Regions from separate parts of the Neisseria brasiliensis genome, predicted to be linked through region 3. Evidence: predicted binding sites of a transcription regulator. Region 3 holds the regulator's gene; each other region holds the start of a gene.
The links. Region 3 encodes FNR, which switches genes on or off when oxygen is low (the NO sensors DNR and NnrR bind a similar motif). Its sites were predicted from a motif close to TTGATNNNNATCAA; they were not measured.

Region 1 (6,264 bases), 250 kb from region 3:
CGGTACGCAACACGCGTGGACCTAGGGTAACGGATTGAAAACCGGCGGCAAAGGCTTGCTCTTCTTCGGCAGCGCTCCAGCCGCCCTCAGGGCCGACCATAAAAATCAGGCCGTCTGAAGAGGGTTGGATTTGGTTTAGCTTTTGCGCGCGGTTTAAGCTTAATAATAATTTGGTTTTTTCAGACGGCATCTGCTGTAAAGCCTGACGATAAGAAATCAGTGGTAACACTTTTGGCACAATATTGCGGCCGCTTTGCTCGCAGGCGGAAATCACGATTTCCTGCCAGCGCTCAACTTTTTTATCGGCGCGCTCACCTTGTAGGCGCACGGTGGTGCGTTCGCTAATCACAGGTTGAATCTCGCTTACACCCAATTCCACGCTTTTTTGCAGGGTAAAATCCATGCGCTCGCCGCTGGAAACGGATTGGATTAAGGTAATATTGAGCGGCGATTCGTTGTCGGTATGTTCTTCACGCAAGACTTCGGCGCGGGCGCGGCGCTTTTCCAAATCAAGCAAGCGGGCAGGATAAGCATAACCGTTGCCGTTAAATAAAACAATCTCTTCTTCATGTTTCAAGCGCAACACATTCAGATGGCGCACAATATTATCAGGCAGGTCAAGGATTTGGCCTGAAGCAATCGAATCGGTAAGATAAAAACGGGGCATAGTTTTCAGGATTATTAACGTATATAATGTGTCAAACAGACCGAAGTGGCCAAGCTGCATTCGGGCAAACGCGATACCGGCATGGGTCACTTGGCCAACGCGGTACCGCTATTTTAAGCGACCTCTGCTATTTAAGGACAAAAATTGTTACACCGATTGCAAAAACTGGTTCGTCACGTCGCGCAAACGGAAGTGATGCCTCGTTTTCTCAACACGCCGGCCAGCCGAAAAGTTGACGGCTCCATGCTCAGCGAAGCCGATTTGGCAGCGCAAACCGCATTTGCTGCAGGCTTACCACTCATCATTGATTGCCCGATGATGGGCGAAGAAATGACCACTCAAGAGCAAATCCGTTTGTGGAAGGCGCACTCGGAAAGCGGCTTGTGGGTGGTCGATCCCATCGACGGCACCAATAATTTCATCAACGGCCTGCCGCATTTTGCCATTTCCGTGGCCTATATTCAAAACGGGCGCGCGCAATTGGGCGTGATTTATAATCCGGTTAGCGGAGAATGCTTTTATGCCGAACGCGGCAACGGTGCATTTTTAAACGGCACTCGTTTGCCCTTGCGCTTGGTAGAAAAAAACTTAAAAGAATCGATTGCCGGTGTGGAAATCAAATACCTGCGCTCGGGCAAACTCACCAGCCGCATGAGCACGCTCTCCCCAGTTGGCGCCAGCCGCAGCATGGGCTGCAGCACGATGGATTGGTGCTATCTGGCTTGCGGCCGCTATGATGTGTATGTGCACGGCGGGCAGAAATTGTGGGATTATGCTGCCGGTGCGCTGATTTTTGAAGAAGCAGGCGGCTGCTTGGATACTTTAGAAGGTGATGCGTTTTGGAGTGGCGAGCATGTATTCAAACGCTCGGTCATCGCCGCGCTTGAGCCAAATGTGTTCAATAAATGGCTAGCTTGGATACGCCAGAATCAATAAAGTCTTTTATCTAACTTTAATATTCGCTTAAATTAGACAATTTATTAAAATAATTTCACTTCTTAACAGTATTTAACACTCAGAATAGTAAAATTATTCGTGCTGACACACACTGCTCTTTTATCCCTTTTGGGCAGTGCAGCAAGTAAGACGTTTTCCCGCAATGTATTGGCCATTCATACTTCTCCCTTGGTATGAATGGTTTTTTTTGTCTGCTCTTTTTGCGCTGGCGTAGTCATCGTTCAAACTTGATGAAATTAAAATGATAAGTAATTGAAATCAATATAAACATGAAAATAAGTGTAAATACACTACGCCCCTATTGCTGCTCGGCACTATACTAAAAATGAAAACAGATAATAACAATGGCCCATAGTGTCTGACAACAAAAAAGGAGACAATATCATGTTACTCGAATACCGCAACGTTCTTGTCGCCATCGATGGTTCCCCACAAGCAGAAAAAGCCTTTCACAAAGCCGTGGCCATTGCCCTGCGTAACCATTCGCGCTTGGTAATTGCGCATATTCTCGATCAATCGCTGATGCAGCACACCACGCTGCTCACGCAAAACGTCTATGAGCAGCTTGAAACCGAAGCCAAAACCATGTTGAACGATTATGCCGAGCATGCACGTCAACAAGGTGTTGCCGAAGTGGATTTGGTTTTGCAAACCGGTAATCCAAAGCTGCTTTTATCGGAAGACATTCCACAGCGTGAAAACATCAACCTGATTGTTTTGGGCGCAACCGGCCTGAATGCTTTGGAGCGCATGTTGGTCGGCTCATCTTCTGAATATATTGTTCAAAATGCGCAAACCGATGTCTTGGTGGTGCGCACTGAATAATCCAAGCGATTATTCCGTTATCCGACTGCACCTGAATTCAGGTGTAGTTTGCATAATCAGCCGATGTTTTTCAGACGGCCTATCCAAAAAAACCGATTTTGCAGTAGAAATCGGCCGGAGTTTAGATTTAAATCAATGAGAGGCCGTCTGAATCTGATTATGATAAAAACAAGCTGAAGAAAAACACTTTGAGACATTTACCTTTTCACGTTTACCAAGGAGATGACGTATGAACGAATATAAAAACATTTTGGTCGGTATCGACGGTTCGCCACAAGCAGAAGCAGCCTTGAACAAAGCCACCGCCATCGCCCAACGCAACGGCGCACGCCTGACGATTGTTCACATCGTTGAAGAAATCAAATCCTACCGAGCGGCAGCATTTGACGACGGCACACAAATCAAGTTTCAGGATCAGGCGCAAGAATTGGTCAACGGCTGCGCCAAGCGCTGCGTGGAATCAGGCTGCACTGATGTGATTTGCATTGTTGAAAAAGGCAACCCGAAAGCCCTGCTCGCCGTTGATATTCCGGCGCGAGAGAAAGTGGACTTGATTGTGACCGGCGCCACCGGCTTGAACGCATTCGAGCGCTTGATGATTGGCTCGTGCGCCAGCTACATTATTGAACACGCCAAAGCCGATGTGTTGGTTGTACGCAATTAATTAATGGTCATATCAGGCCGTCTGAAACACTTACCGAATAAGCCCTTAGGTAAATGTGTTTCAGACGGCCTTTTCTTATGCCCGAAAAACGCGCATTAATAACTTCCTGATATTTAGCAATTTACGAAATTTCACATACAATAGCTGAAATATTGATTTCACAAAGGAGGATGTATGGCGCAAGCGAACAAACAAACGGGCATTAACCGTTTTCTCAACATCGTGGAGAGGCTGGGCAATATTCTGCCCAATCCGGTGGTGTTGTTTTTAGCCTTGATTATCGCGCTGCTGATTTTGTCGGCAGTGGGTGCGTATTTTGACGTGAGCGTGATTGACCCGCGCCCTGAAGGCACCAAAGGCCGCGCCGAAGACGGCATGATTCGTGTGATTAACCTGCTCAATGGCGAAGGCTTGGCCAAAATCGTCACCCATCTGGTGAGCAACTTCACCGGCTTCGCCCCTTTGGGCACGGCCTTGGTGGCCTTGCTCGGTGTGGGCGTAGCGGAAAAATCCGGCTTGATTTCCTCAGCCATGCGCGCCATCGTATTGAATGCGCCGAAACGCTTGGTGACCTTGGCAGTCGTGTTCGCGGGCGTGATGTCCAACATCGCAGCGGAACTGGGCTATGTGGTGATTATTCCTTTGGCTGCAATGGTGTTCTACTCGCTCGGCCGCCATCCTTTGGCCGGTATTGCCGCTGCATTTTCCGGCGTATCGGGCGGCTACAGCGCCAACTTGTTAATCGGCACGGTTGACCCAATTTTGTCGGGCATCACTCAATCTTCTGCGCAATTGATTGCACCGGATTATTTGGTCGGCGCGCAAGCCAACTGGTATTTTATGGCAGTCAGCACCTTCTTGGTGGCCGGTCTTGGTTTTCTGATTACCGATAAATTAATTGAGCCGCGCTTAGGCGCTTATGACAAATCCGAAGGTGACGGTAGTGCGGAAAGCATGAGCATTGAGCAACTGAACGCGCAAGAGAAAAAAGGTTTGTGGGCGGCTTTTGCCACGATTTTGGTGTTGCTCGGTTTGATTGCCGCCGCCAGTCTGCCCGAAGGCGCACCGCTGCGCAATCCGGAAACCGGTGATTTGATGAATTCGCCGTTGATGTCGGGCATTGTGGCGTTGATTTTCGTGTTCTTTGCCCTTTCCGGCTTGGCTTACGGCAAAGTCGCCGGCACCTTGAAAACCAGCTCCGACGTAGTGGACGGCATGGTCAGCTCCATGCGCTCGATGGCGATTTACCTGACCCTGATCTTCTTCGTGTCGCAATTCGTGGCTTATTTCGGCTGGAGCAACCTAGGCCCGATTCTGGCGGTGAAAGGCTCTGAATTCCTGAAAGAAATCGGCTTGGGCGGCGGCTTGCTGTTTGTCTTTTTCGTCATCATCTGCGGCATGATTAACCTGATGATTGCCTCGTCTTCGGCGCAATGGGCGGTCACCGCACCGATTTTCGTGCCGATGCTGATGTTGGCTGGCTACGCGCCGGAAATGATTCAGGCGGCCTACCGTATCGGCGACTCGGTGACCAACATTATCACGCCGATGATGCCTTTCTTCAGCCTGACCTTAGCCATCACCATCCGCTACAAAAAAGATGCGGGCGTGGGCACTTTGGTTTCGCTGATGCTGCCCTACTCGATTGTCTTTGCCATCGGCTGGATGATTTTGTTTTATGTATGGGTGTTCGTATTGGGCTGGCCGGTGGGTCCGGGCTCAGCAACGTATTACCAGCCTTAAGGTTTAGGTTTTTATAAGCAAGGCCGTCTGAACCCTTTACGTTCAGACGGCCTTTCCATATCTCAATCATCTTTCACGATACTAAGATTATTTGCTGCCCCACACTTCATCAACAATGCTGCGAATCAGTGCCAATTTTTTCCATTGGTCTTCTTCGGTCAATTCATTGCCTTCTTCGGTAGAAGCGAAACCGCATTGCGGGCTGAGGCACAATTGGTTGATGTCAACATATTGTGTGGCTTCCTTAATGCGCTCGATGATTTCTTCTTTGGCTTCCAGTTCGCCAGATTTTGAGGTAATCAAACCCAACACGACTTGCTGGTCTTTAATGAAGCGCAATGGTTTGAAATCGCCGGCGCGGTCGCTGTCGTATTCCAAGAAGAAGCCGTCAACGTTACAGCCGCCGAACAAGATTTCCGCTACCGGCTCATAACCGCCGCTGGAGAACCAAGTCGAACGGAAGTTACCACGGCAGATGTGCATGGTTACGGCCATGTCTTGCGGCAAAGCGGCGCGGATGTCGTTCAACACTTTCACATATTTACGCGCGATGTCGTCCAAATCCAAGCCTTGTGCTTCGTATTTGGCACGTTTTTCTTCCGAGCAGAATTCGCCCCAAGAAGTGTCGTCCAATTGCAAAATGCGGCAGCCTTCGGCATACAGCGCATTACCCGCATCGATGTAGGCTTGAGTGATGTCGGCAAACAACAATTCTTCGTTGTCTTGGTAACGCTCAATCAATTGCGGATTCGGCGTGCGCACGCAGGTAATCAGGTGCAGCATGCTTGGCGACGGAATGGTGAATTTCACCGGATAATCACCCGCTTCGGCTTTCAGGGCTTTGAAGTGGTTGATGAACGGATGCACTTTCGGGAATTCGATTTTGTCGGTGATTTTCAAGGTAATCGGGCGCATGTGCGCTTGAAATTGGGTGCTGTATTCTTCTGCTTCTACCAATTCCACGCCCAACAATTCAAACAGGAAATCCAAGTGCCACCATGTGCGGCGGAATTCGCCGTCGGTTACGTTTGGCAGGCCGACTGCTTTTTCTTTGGCCACCAATTGGCTCACTTCGGCGTGTTCCACTTGGTGTAATTCGTCGGTCGAACACTCGCCGCAGGCGCATTGGCTGCGGGCTTTTTTCAAGGCGTCAGGGCGTAAAAAGCTGCCGACGATGTCGAAACGGAAAGGGGCGCGGTCGCGTAAAGTCGCGTTTGGGAAAAGCGTGCTCATGATGATCCTTTTTAGGTAACGGTTTTATATCGTCGTTTAAAATAAAAATCATACTGCGTTGCCAGCGCCCTGATGTACTCGGTGTACACGGCGGTTGCTGTCGCCTTGTTTGATTTCTATTTTAAACGACTGTAATTAACGTTTGAGTATAACAGAATCTGCTAGGTTTCAGACG
Region 2 (6,264 bases), 200 kb from region 3:
TTCCGCTTATCTGTTGAACAGGCCGTCTGAAACGTTTCAGACGGCCTTTTACGATGCGGAATTAAGCTAATTTATGCTTGGCAGCTTCCTGCAAACGTGCTTCAAAATTGCTTAAATCAATGCCGGCTTCGGCAGCAGCAGCTTTGGCCTCGGCAACGCTCATGCCGTTTTGCACTTGATGATAAGCCCACAATAAAGAACTGCGCGTGCCGGTGCGGCAATAGGCCAAAACGGGTTGGCCGGCTTGCTGCAATAAATCTTGAAATGCGACAACATCGGCAGCGGTGATATTCGGTGCGACAACAGGCTGATGTTTGAATGAAGTAATGCCTTCTGCCGACAGCCATTGTTGCACTTGCATGGTAGAAGGTTGATTCTCTTCTTCACCGTCCGGGCGGTTGCAGATAACGGTTTGAATGCCCAATTGCGCGGCATCTTTTGCATCTTGTTCGGTCAGTTGTGGTGATACATATAATTGTTCGCTCAATTTCAAAATAGCCATGATTTTCCTTCCTTTCGACAATTTTCAGACGGCCTTTTATCAGGCCATCTGAAAGTTTAGCGGTTAAACAACCATTTATCTACCAAATCTTGGTTGGCAACTTTCAACAAAGCCGTATTCGCTTCCACGGCTTGCACGGTGATGTGCGTTTGGTGCAGTACGCCGCTGCGGAAAAAGTGCAGTGTGGCGCGTTCGCCGACAGCCAATTGCGCCCATTGCGCGGCCAAGTCAGTGCAGGCATAGCCGTTAAGCGCGATGATTTTGTCTTGTGGACACAAAGCCGTATTTTCTGCGCTGCCGCCATTAAATACGTGTGTCAGGGTGGCGCTGTCGCCGCTTTGTTTGAAACGTGCGCCGAAATCGCTGGCGAGTTTGACGCAAACGGTTTCGCCCGCCAAGCCACCGCCATGACTGCGCGGCAAGGGCTGCCAATCCAATGTGACGCCGACGTGCGCCAAGCATTCTTGCAAGGGCAGGTCATCGGTGCCGTATAAGGCCGTCTGAAAAAATGATTGCAAATCCAAGCCGGTGATCTGTTGGCAACGCTCTTGCCATTGTTTTTCCGGAATGCCTTGGCCGGTGTTGACCCAATCGCGATAGTGCTGCTGCATCACGCTGTCTAATGAATGCTTGCCGCCGCTTTTTTGGCGAATCAGTACATCCAAACACAATGCCGCCAGCGCACCTTTTTGGTAATAACTGACGATGGCATTGCTGCTGTTTTCATCTTGCTTGTAAAACTTGTTCCATGCGGTGAAGCTGGATTCGGCCAAGGTTTGTTTCAGACGGCCTTTTGTATGTTGCACACGGGTAATCGATTGGGCGAGCAGATTTAAATAAGCATTGCTGTCAATCACGCCGCTGCGTGCCAAGAACAAATCATCATAATAAGAGGTGATGCCTTCAAATGCCCACAGTTGCTCAGTGTAGCTTTCTTGATCGAGGTCGTAAGGCACAAATGCTTCGGGCTTAATCGATTTCACATTCCAGGCGTGGAAGTATTCGTGGCTGAACAGGCCGAGCAATTGGGTATAGGCTTCGTTGGCTTCGCCCATATTGTGCGGCGGCAGGCTGTTGCGGTCGGCCAAAAGGGCGGTGCTGCTGATGTGTTCGAGGCCGCCGTAGATGTTGTCGCCGACATGCAGCATAAACAGATATTCTTGAAACGGCGCAGGCTCAGAGAACATGGCCAATTCGGTTTCGCAAATTTTTTGAATATCATCGACAAAACGTTGGCGGTCAAAATCGCGATAAAAGCCGCTCAGGGCAATGCGGTGGGGAATGCCGGTTGCGGTAAAGTCTAAAAATTCAATCTTGCCCATTTCGACAGGGTGGTCGATTAAATCGGCATAAGAGGCCGTCTGAAATTGGTGTGTGGCGGTTTGCGGTAGGGTAGTAGCGATTTGCCATTGGTTGGGAAAGTCTTTTAGGGAAACACTGTGTGGCAGGTTTTCGCAGCCATGAATCTTTAAAAAAAGACAAGCGCCATCGAAGAAGCCGCGTTCGGTGCTTAAAAACGCACCGCGTACGGATAAGTCAAACGCATAAACGGTGTAGCAAATTTGCCACTCACCTTTTTGGCCGTTTGCCTGCCATTTGTTTTTGGTCAATTGCGTCAATGCAACAGTATGGCCATTGCAAGAAGCACTTAATTGCGTGATATGTCGGGAGAAATCACGAATCAGATAGCTGCCCGGCACCCAGTTGGGTAGGCTGAATTCAATAGGTAAATCATTGTCTTGATTGAAACTCAATGTAATTTGATATTCATGACTCAAAGGGCGGAATGAGATTTTGTAATTAATCATATCTATTGCTTAGTTTGTTAAAATTAATGAATAACGTTGGCATACAGTGTCTGATATTTAATTTACATCAAAAAGCCTTTAAAAAAACGGGGCTTGAAAAAAATGTATGCCTTTTATTAGAGCTCATTTGTTTTAATTATTTGATTATTATAATTTTTTATTTTTTAGGTTACATATTCGCTTGAGCGGAAGAAATGTAATATTGCTTGGCTCAATCTTGTATATATGTTAAATTTAGAAAAATTTATACTTTGCCTTAATGTTTTTTGTGGAAACGTAGAAAACATTCGGGCGGGTAAAGCAAAAATTTTCAATTCCCATAATTTATGGAGACTCCCATGGACACACAAACTTATAACTACAAAGTGGTGCGCCAGTTCGCCATCATGACTGTAGTTTGGGGCATCGTGGGTATGTTGGTCGGTGTGATTGTCGCCGCCCAATTATACTTGCCGGCTCTTAATTTATCTGAAATCGGACCTTGGTTCCACTTTGGCCGTCTGCGTCCATTGCACACCAATGCGGTAATTTTCGCATTTGGTGGCTGTGGTCTGTTTGCCACTTCTTATTATGTGGTGCAGCGTACCTGTAATACCCGCCTGTTTGGCGGCTGGTTGGCATCATTTACCTTCTGGGGTTGGCAAGCGGTTATTGTAGCAGCAGTCATCACTTTGCCGATGGGTTTTACCCAAGCTAAAGAGTATGCCGAATTGGAATGGCCAATCGATATCCTGATTACTTTGGTATGGGTGGCTTACGCAATCGTATTCTTCGGCACCATCGCCAAACGTAAAGTAAAACACATTTACGTGGCCAACTGGTTCTACGGCGGTTTCATCTTGGCCGTTGCCTTGCTGCACATTGTGAACAACATCAGCATTCCTGCCGACTTCATGAAGTCTTACCCGGTGTATGCCGGTGCCATCGATGCAATGGTTCAATGGTGGTATGGCCATAATGCGGTAGGTTTCTTCCTGACTGCAGGCTTCTTGGGCATGATGTACTACTTCGTTCCAAAACAAGCAGGCCGTCCGGTTTACTCTTATCGTTTGTCTGTGGTTCACTTCTGGGCATTGATTTTCACTTATATGTGGGCAGGTCCTCACCACTTGCACTACACCGCATTGCCTGACTGGACACAATCTTTGGGTATGGTTTTGTCGCTGATTCTGTTCGCACCATCTTGGGGCGGTATGATCAACGGTATCATGACCTTGTCTGGCGCGTGGGATAAACTGCGTACCGACCCGATTTTGAAATTCTTGATCGTTTCCCTGTCTTTCTACGGTATGTCGACCTTTGAAGGCCCGATGATGTCGATCAAAACCGTTAACGCCTTGAGCCACTACACCGACTGGACTGTTGCACACGTACACGCCGGCGCATTGGGTTGGGTAGGTTTTGTAACCATCGGTTCGATTTATTACCTGATTCCGCGTCTGTTTGGTAAAACCCAAATGCATAGCGTGAAATTGATTGAAGCACACTTCTGGATTGCCACCATCGGCGTGGTGTTGTACATCGCTGCGATGTGGATTGCCGGTGTGATGCAAGGTTTGATGTGGGGTTCGTTGAATGACGACGGTACTTTGACCTACTCATTTGTTGAGTCTGTAAAACGTACTATGCCTTATTATGCAATCCGTGTAGTAGGTGGTCTGATGTATTTGGCTGGTATGTGTATCATGGCGTACAACGTTTACCGTACTGCAATCAGTGGCAAACCTGTTGAAGCTGAGATCCCTGCGGTTTCTCAACAACACCACTAAATAACAAGAAAGTAGGCTACCAAATGAAATTACAACAATTAGCTGAAGAAAAAGTCGGCTTTCTGATTATTTTCACTGTGATTGTAATCAGTTTCGGCTTGTTGATTGAAGTTGTGCCTTTGTTTGGCACGAAAGCAGTCATCGAACCTGCTCCGGGTGTGAAGCCTTACAATGCGCTGCAAGTGGCGGGTCGTGATATTTATGTGCGTGAAGGTTGTTACAACTGCCACTCACAAATGATTCGTCCTTTCCGTGCAGAAACCGAGCGTTACGGTCATTACTCTGTTGCCGGCGAGTCTGTTTACGACCGTCCGTTCCAATGGGGTTCGAAACGTACCGGTCCTGATTTGGCGCGTGTTGGTGGTCGCTATTCTGATGAATGGCACCGCATCCACTTGCTGAATCCGCGTGACGTGGTTCCTGAATCCAATATGCCGGCATTCCCATGGTTGGCACGTAACAAGGTAGACGCTGAAGCCACTGTGGCACGCATGAAAGCATTGCGCGCCGTAGGCACGCCTTACAGCGATGAAGAATTGCAAAAAGCACCGGAAATGTTGACCAACAAATCCGAGCTGGATGCAGTGATTGCCTACTTGCAAGGTTTGGGCTTGGCATTGAAAAACGTAAGGTAACATCATGGATATTAACTGGATTCGCTCGCTTTTTACGCTGCTGATTTTTGTCAGCTTCATGCTGGTCATCTATATTGTGTTCAGCCGACGCAATAAACAAAATTATGATGAAGCAGCCAGCAGTATTTTTGACAATAATGAAGATGCGTCTGATAAAAACGGGCGATAACCGGTTAATCCGTGGTCACGGAGCAAAAGAATGAACACAACATCCCAATTTACCAGTAATTTCTGGAATATATACATTGCCGCCATTGTCCTGCTCAGCTTTATCGGTTTGGCTTGGCTGCTTTTCTCACAAAATGTGGTGAAACAGCCGAAAAAAGGCGAGGAAGTCGAAACCACAGGCCACGAATGGGACGGTATTGCAGAATATAACAATCCGTTGCCGCGTTGGTGGTTTTGGTTGTATGTCTTCACTTGGATTTTCGGTGCCGTTTACTTGGTGCTGTATCCGGGGGTAGGCGACTGGAAAGGTATCTTGAATTGGACCAGTCACAACCAATACGAAAAAGAAGTGGCTAAAGCAAACGAACAATACCAACCGCTGTATGCTAAGTTTGCCAAAATGCCGATTGAGCAAGTGGCGAAAGATCCGCAAGCCCAACAAATCGGTAAAAACATGTTCGATACTTACTGTATCCAATGTCACGGTTCGGATGCCAAAGGTTCTAAAGGTTTCCCTAACTTGACCGACCACGATTGGTTGTGGGGTGGCGAGCCTGAGCAAATCTCTGAAACCATCGAAAAAGGCCGTACCGGTGTGATGGCTGCATGGGGTCCGCAATTGGGTGAAGAACGTGTGAAAGACGTTGCGAACTATGTAATGTCTTTGTCTAAAGGTAAAGACCAATACGACGAAGAACGCGCTGCCCGCGGTCAGGCTTTGTTTAACGGTGCTCCGGCCAACTGTTTCACCTGTCACGGTGACAAAGGCCAAGGTATCCAAGGTTTGGGTCCTAACTTGACTGATGACGTTTGGTTGTGGGGCGGTACGCAAAAAGCCATTATCGAAACCATTACCAACGGTCGCCATAACCAAATGCCGGCATGGGGTAATTTCTTGGATAAAGATAAATTACACATCATGACCGCCTATGTTTGGGGCTTGTCAAATAAAGACGGTAAAGCACCAGCGAAAAAAGTAGAACCTGCCGCTGCGGCTCCGGCTGTCGCTGCGAGTGAAGCTTCCGCTCCTGCAACTGAAGCAGCTTCTGCTGCCAGCGCACCTGCTGCAACTGCAAATACTGCACCGGCCGCTGACGTTGCTGAAGTATCTTACAATGCAAACGATGGCGCAGTATTCTTCTTTGCAACCGGTAAAAGCGATGTGGCTGCTAATGCAGAAACCGTCGTAGCTGATTTGGTTACAGCCGCTAAAGAAGGTAAACGTTTGGTGGTAAGCGGTTATACCGACAGCACTGGTGACGCTGCAGCGAATGCCGAATTGTCTAAAAAACGTGCCCAAGCAGTTCAGGCATTTTTTGAAGCACAAGGTGTAAAAGCTGAAAGCATCGAATTGCGTAAACCTGAAAACACAACTGCCGCAC
Region 3 (6,264 bases):
TGCTCAGAACCCATAAAGTCGGTGTGACCTTCAACACGTACGGTTTGTACGTTGGTGTTGCTCAGACGCTGAGCCAAAGCATTCAGGTTTTCTTGAGCTTCAGGACGCAGAGTATCTTTGTCGAAGCTGAACAAAGTCTTAGCAGACAATGAAACAGTTTCATCAGCATATTCTGGCTCTTCAACTTTAGCAACGGCATCGCCACACTCAACACGGCCTTGAGTGGCTTTGTCGAAGTAGGTGTTTTTCCAGCATTCGCCGTAGTTGTTGCGCACGACTTCTTGAGATTTGCTGCTTACGGTGTAACCGTGTTTGGTATGCGCTTCACTTGCCATTGCGGTGCCAGAAGCCACCAAGGCAACAAACAATGCGCTTAATTTCAGCTGTTTGGTCATTTTATTCCCTCATCAAAATTGTTATGCAACGGATGCATAATACACCGTCACAACTTTACCAATATACAGGCCGCAGCATATAAAATGGCGGCAAATCGGATATATCAGGTTGCACTATAAAGAAGCCGAGGGCAAACTGTCAATACTCGATGCCTCTGAACAATCATGAAACTGCCTGCTTCCTGACTACCAATCATGCCGAAAAATCAAACTTGTGTCATTTATTTATGGATAAATCCCCATAAGGTTTGCTCTATCGTTGTACAAAAGCAACAACCATTTCAAAGTGCGATGATGGCTTCTTAAAACTTTCTGATGGAGAATTTAGATACTTCTTGAAAAAACAAAAGCTTCCCAAAGAAAGCCGATTCACGCCGACAAAATTAAATAAAATATGCTAAATTACGCCATATTTGTCGCACAATATCCACAACTCAAATACCATGAAATTACAACAATTACGCTACGCACTCGAAGTTTACCGCCATAATCTGAATGTCTCCGAAGCAGCCGACGCACTGTTTACTTCCCAGCCGGGTATTTCCAAACAAATCCGATTACTGGAAGAAGAGCTGGGCATTCAGATTTTTATCCGCAGCGGTAAACGCGTGGTTTCAGTTTCCCAGCCGGGCAAAGCAGTGTTGGAAATTTCCGAGCGCATTTTGCGTGATGTGCAAAATATCAAAAACATCGGCAGCGAGTTTACCGACCACGATAGTGGCGCACTCACCATTGCCACAACCCATACACAGGCACGTTATGCCCTGCCGCACATTGTGGCTGATTTTGTAAAGCGTTATCCCAGAGTTAATCTTACCATCAAACAAGGCAGTCCTTCGGCTATTGCGCAGATGGTCAGCAACGGTGAAGCCGACATTGCCATTATTACCGAAAAGCTCGACGACCATCCTGAATTGCGCAAACTTAATTGTTACGACTGGAATCATGCGGTGATCGTGCCTAAGAACCATCCTTTACTTGATTGCAGAAATCCGCTCAGCATTGAAGATTTGGCCAGCTTTCCGTTAATTACTTATGAATTCGCCTTCCATTCTAGCAGCAGCATCGCGCGTGCTTTTACCAAAGCCAAGCTGGAGCAGCCGGAAGTGGCTCTAGCCGCTGCTGATACCGACGTGCTAAAAACGTATGTCAAACTGGGCTTAGGCGCGGGCTTGATGGCAAAAATGGCTTACGATCCGCAAGCCGATCAAGATTTGGAATTGATTGATGTGGCTCATTTGTTTGAGCCGTCACCCACTTGGATTGCTATCCGTTCAGATACTTATTTACGCGGCTATACTTATGACTTTATCGAGATGTTTGCACCTCATTTAAACCGTGAAAATATCGACCGTATCTTGTATACACCGATTATGGAGGACTTCTCCATTTAAATTAGCGCGTTTGTTTATTTCCCTAAAGATAAAAGGCCGTCTGAAACACACAACTTCAGACGGCCTGTTGACATTTTCAGCCCTTACATAGCATGCGCGCAGCCGGATACCATTTTTTTCAAGGCCTGCGAGTCGAGAATCTTGATGTGTTTATGTTCCACTTCAATCAAACCTTCGTGATGGAATTTCGACAACGTGCGGCTGACGGTTTCTAGCTTCAAACCCAAATAGCTGCCGATTTCTTCACGCGACATGCGCAGGATGAAATCATTGGCGGCAAAACCGCGCGAATACAAACGATTCGATAAATTCAACAAAAATGCGGCCAAACGCTCTTCGGCACGCATATTGCCCAACAACAGCATCACGCCTTGATCACGCACGATTTCGCGGCTCATCAAGCGGAAAAAGTGGGTTTGCAGGCTTGGAATGTTTTGTCCCAACTCTTCCATGTGGGCAAACGGCAATTCACACACTTCACTGTCTTCCAAGGCCACGGCATCGCAGCTGTGGACATGCGAACAAATGCCGTCCATACCGATCAATTCGCCCGACATAAAGAAACCGGTCACTTGGTCGCGTCCGTCTTGGCTTGCCACCGTGGTTTTGAAAAAACCGGCACGAATGGCAAACAAAGAAGTAAACGGTTCGCCGGCGCGGAACAGATATTCGCCTTTTTTCAGACGACGGCTCTGACGGATAACGGCATCCAGCTGGGAAAATTCGTTAGGCATCAAACCAACCGGCAAACAAAGTTCACGCAAAGAACACGTCGAACACAATGCTTTCAATTGATGTGTAGAATTGTGTGTGGCCATAAAATACCTTTTTTATAAAACTTCTTACTGACTGAGCTTCTCTTGACTCATATCAAGACAGGTTTATCATAATGTGGCATTCTAGCAAACTAAATCGAATTTTACTAATTCGTTAAACAAAATATAAGCACAACACGACCATCATGAAAATAATTCCGATACAAAACAACGAACTACCAGAATTTGACCGCGACTTGATTGCCAAGCTTCCGGCAAGCGGCCCACGCTATACGTCTTATCCCACCGCCGACCGCTTCCACGATGGCTTTCGCGAAGCCGAATACACCCATGCGCTGCACTTACGCGGCCTAGGTGCGCTCAACAAACCTTTATCGCTTTATATCCACATTCCATTTTGCAATACCATCTGCTATTACTGCGGCTGCAACAAAATCATCACCAAAGACAAAACCCGCGCCGATGCTTATATTGAGTATCTTGAGCGCGAAATGGAATTGCTCTCCCCACATCTCAACGGCCGCCATCAATTGGCACAACTTCACTTCGGCGGCGGCACACCGACCTTCTTGAGCGACGACCAGCTTGAGCGCGTGTTTGAGATGATTCGCAAGCATTTCCAGCTGATGCCCAACGGCGAATATTCCATTGAAATCGACCCACGCAAAGTCAGCCGCGAAACAGTGCACAAACTCGGCAAACTCGGTTTCAACCGCATGAGCGTGGGCATTCAGGATTTCGATCCGAAAGTGCAGGAAGCGGTCAACCGCATTCAAAGCTTTGAAGAAACCAAAGAAGTGATTGATGCCGCACGCGAAGCCGGCTTCAAATCCGTCAGCGTCGATTTGATTTACGGCTTACCACATCAATCGGTAGAAAGCATGAAAGCCACTATTGATACTGTGCTCAGTCTCGATCCCGACCGCTTGGCGCTGTATCACTATGCCCACCTGCCACATATTTTCAAACCGCAGCGCCGCATCGACACCAATGCTGTACCGGGCAGCGAAGAGAAGCTCGATATGCTGCAATACTGCGTGCAAACTCTCACCGACCGCGGCTATGTGTTCATCGGCATGGATCACTTTGCCAAACCTGACGACGAGCTTTCCATCGCCCTGAAAGAAGGCTGGTTGCAGCGTAATTTCCAAGGCTATTCAACCTATGCCGATTGCGATTTAGTAGCCATCGGCGTGTCCAGCATCGGCAAAATCGGCAGCACCTATGCCCAAAACGAGCGCGACATCGACGCCTATTATGCCGCCATCGATGAAGGCCGCTTGCCGATTATGCGCGGCTACCAGTTGAACCAAGACGACTTATTGCGCCGCAACATCATTCAAGATTTGATGTGTCGCTTTTCATTGGATTTCCAAATTTACGAAAGCGTGTTCGGCATTCCATTCCACCAATATTTTGCCGATGAATTGGCCGACTTGCAGAATCTGGCCGAACTCGGCTTGCTGCGCTTGAAGCCGCACGGTCTGACTGTGACCCCGGAAGGCCGTTTCCTGATTCGCAATATTGCCATGGTATTCGACTACCACTTGCGCCATAAAGAAACCACGGCGAAATATTCGCAAACCGTGTAAAATGTTTTGCTTCATGACAAGGCCGTCTGAAACATATTCTGCTTTCAGACGGCCTTCTCCGTATCTCATTGACTTTACATCAATAACCGCCTACCATGACAGAAAAATGACATTTTCCCCACCATGCAACAGCCCGACTTCTTCACCATTCCCAGCCCGTGTATCGGCGTATGCGAAGCCAATGCCAAAGGCTATTGCAAGGGCTGCTTGCGCAGTCGTGAAGAGCGGCTCTATTGGCAGCAGATGAGCGATGAGCAAAAACACCAAGTCATGCGCCTGTTGAGTATGCGCAAAAACAAAATCCGCAACCGCAAACTGGATTTACTCGCCCCTGTCGATGGATCCAACGCCGAACAAATCAGCCTCGATTTTTAGGATAATCTACCAATCCACATACAACAAGGCCGTCTGAATCTTCAGATGGCCTCAGTTTTTAAATAATTAATCCAACAGATCCTGCCACCAACGACATAATCAAGTTCACCATCGGCTCGATTACCGTCCACAACACGCCGGTCATCAGCAAAAGCAGAATAATCCAAGTACCGTAAGGCTCAATCTTGCGGTATTGCATGGATTGCTTCGCCGGTAAGAAACTGTCCACGAAGCGACCACCATCCAAAGGCGGCACCGGTAGCATGTTCAGCACGAACAGCACCGCATTAATCGAAATACCGAATTGCGCCATTTTTGACATCGGAAATTGATACGATTCAGGCGCATACACCGCTGCCAATCCCCAACCAAACGCCATCACCAGATTCGACAACGGCCCGGCAATCGCCACCGTACGCATCCCCAAGCGTGCATCGCGGAAATTGCGCGGAATCACCGGTACCGGTTTCGCCCAGCCAAACATAAAACCGGTGGTAAAAAGCAACACCGCTGGCACCACCACCGTGCCAATCGGGTCAATATGCGCCAACGGATTCAGCGTCAGCCTGCCCATCTGTTCGGCGGTAGGGTCGCCCCAATAACGCGCCGCATAGCCGTGCGCCGCTTCGTGTACCGTAATCGCCAGCAACATCGGCAGCACCGCCAGTAAAAAAATACCTAAATCAAAATTCTGAAACATGGTTTTTCGCTCCGCAGAAAGCTGTTTGCGGGAAACAACTTTTCTAATATCAAGGCCGTCTGAACCGCCAAATAGTCAAGAATATAACAGATTTTGCAGATGTGGGCATAAAGTGGGGATTCAAGGTGATGCAAAGAGAGTCGGAATACCGTCTGAATGCCCGACTGATTTTTCAGACGACTGAAACAACGGTTTTCTTCTTCAGCATACACAATAAATTCTGCCGCTCTTGCTGTGCAAACAAATCTAAGCGCAGGGCAATCACACAGTTGTCCCAACCTTGTCCGTCGAGGTTGGTGCCGCCATGATGGCTGAAATAAACATGTTCGGGGGAGACATCAATCCATAATATCTCCTTGCCCCTTTTTTGATTGAGGCGGATATTTTGAATGCCGTACCAATCAAACACCGCCGTCGTTTCAAGGCCGTCGTATCTATCGCCTTCATGATGAATCAATCTGCCGAATCTGTTTTTGGTCGGCCAATCCACCGCTGCCGCACACACCATCATGGCTTGGTCTGCAATAACCGCCAAACAACAATCCGGCGCATAAACCCTGCGCGATTTGAACAAAAGGTTCATGCCGTGAATGAAAGTAAAACTGGTTACCAGCTGCAAAATAAAAGCCGGCAAGCTCGCGCGATTTTGATTGGCAGCCAGCCAAAACCAAGCTGCAGCCAACACGGCAACACCCGAAAACAACGCAATAGCGGCAAACCGGTTGCGCAGCCGCTTGGTTTTTTTTCGCCGGCATCGTCATTTGTTGCCCCTTTAGGGCAAGCGTGTCAACACCATGGCGTGGAACAGGGCGGAGTACAAACGAACGGAGGGTTCCGGTTTCGTCATAATCTGCAAAAATTTCCACCCTGAGACCGGCTTCAAAAACATGCGGAATAGAGCGGATATGCCCGCGCGTGAATTCAAATACCTTACCGCTTTCACTTACCGCCGAGCCGCAGTTGCCGCCCCATTGCGCTATCTCACCGATCATACGGCGGGTCACCGGCTCCAAATAGCCCAAATTCCACCTT

Region 1: GJV52_RS07285 (universal stress protein) is a predicted target of FNR. The motif match lies at 2,572-2,585, and genes of this name have one in related genera.
Region 2: ccoN (cytochrome-c oxidase, cbb3-type subunit I) is a predicted target of FNR. The motif match lies at 2,368-2,381, and genes of this name have one in related genera.

What each region holds. Positions count from the first base shown of each region.
Region 1 is NZ_CP046027.1:1,426,055-1,432,318, reverse strand. Features, by position in the region: gene GJV52_RS07300 (16S rRNA (uracil(1498)-N(3))-methyltransferase) at 1-667, opposite strand, end outside; gene GJV52_RS07295 (inositol monophosphatase family protein) at 812-1,603, shown strand; gene GJV52_RS07290 (universal stress protein) at 2,009-2,449, shown strand; gene GJV52_RS07285 (universal stress protein) at 2,679-3,113, shown strand; gene GJV52_RS07280 (AbgT family transporter) at 3,288-4,856, shown strand; gene GJV52_RS07275 (5-methyltetrahydropteroyltriglutamate--homocysteine S-methyltransferase) at 4,944-6,089, opposite strand.
Region 2 is NZ_CP046027.1:1,478,055-1,484,318, forward strand. Features, by position in the region: gene GJV52_RS07555 (TIGR01244 family sulfur transferase) at 62-502, opposite strand; gene GJV52_RS07560 (M61 family metallopeptidase) at 559-2,310, opposite strand; gene ccoN (cytochrome-c oxidase, cbb3-type subunit I) at 2,649-4,079, shown strand; gene ccoO (cytochrome-c oxidase, cbb3-type subunit II) at 4,103-4,714, shown strand; gene GJV52_RS07575 (cbb3-type cytochrome oxidase subunit 3) at 4,719-4,883, shown strand; gene ccoP (cytochrome-c oxidase, cbb3-type subunit III) at 4,914-6,264, shown strand, end outside.
Region 3 is NZ_CP046027.1:1,678,255-1,684,518, reverse strand. Features, by position in the region: gene GJV52_RS08465 (OmpA family protein) at 1-395, opposite strand, end outside; gene GJV52_RS08460 (CysB family HTH-type transcriptional regulator) at 839-1,789, shown strand; gene fnr (fumarate/nitrate reduction transcriptional regulator Fnr) at 1,873-2,607, opposite strand; gene hemN (oxygen-independent coproporphyrinogen III oxidase) at 2,751-4,157, shown strand; gene GJV52_RS08445 (DUF1289 domain-containing protein) at 4,281-4,532, shown strand; gene GJV52_RS08440 (site-2 protease family protein) at 4,591-5,232, opposite strand; gene GJV52_RS08435 (hypothetical protein) at 5,405-5,689, opposite strand; gene GJV52_RS08430 (hypothetical protein) at 5,676-6,236, opposite strand.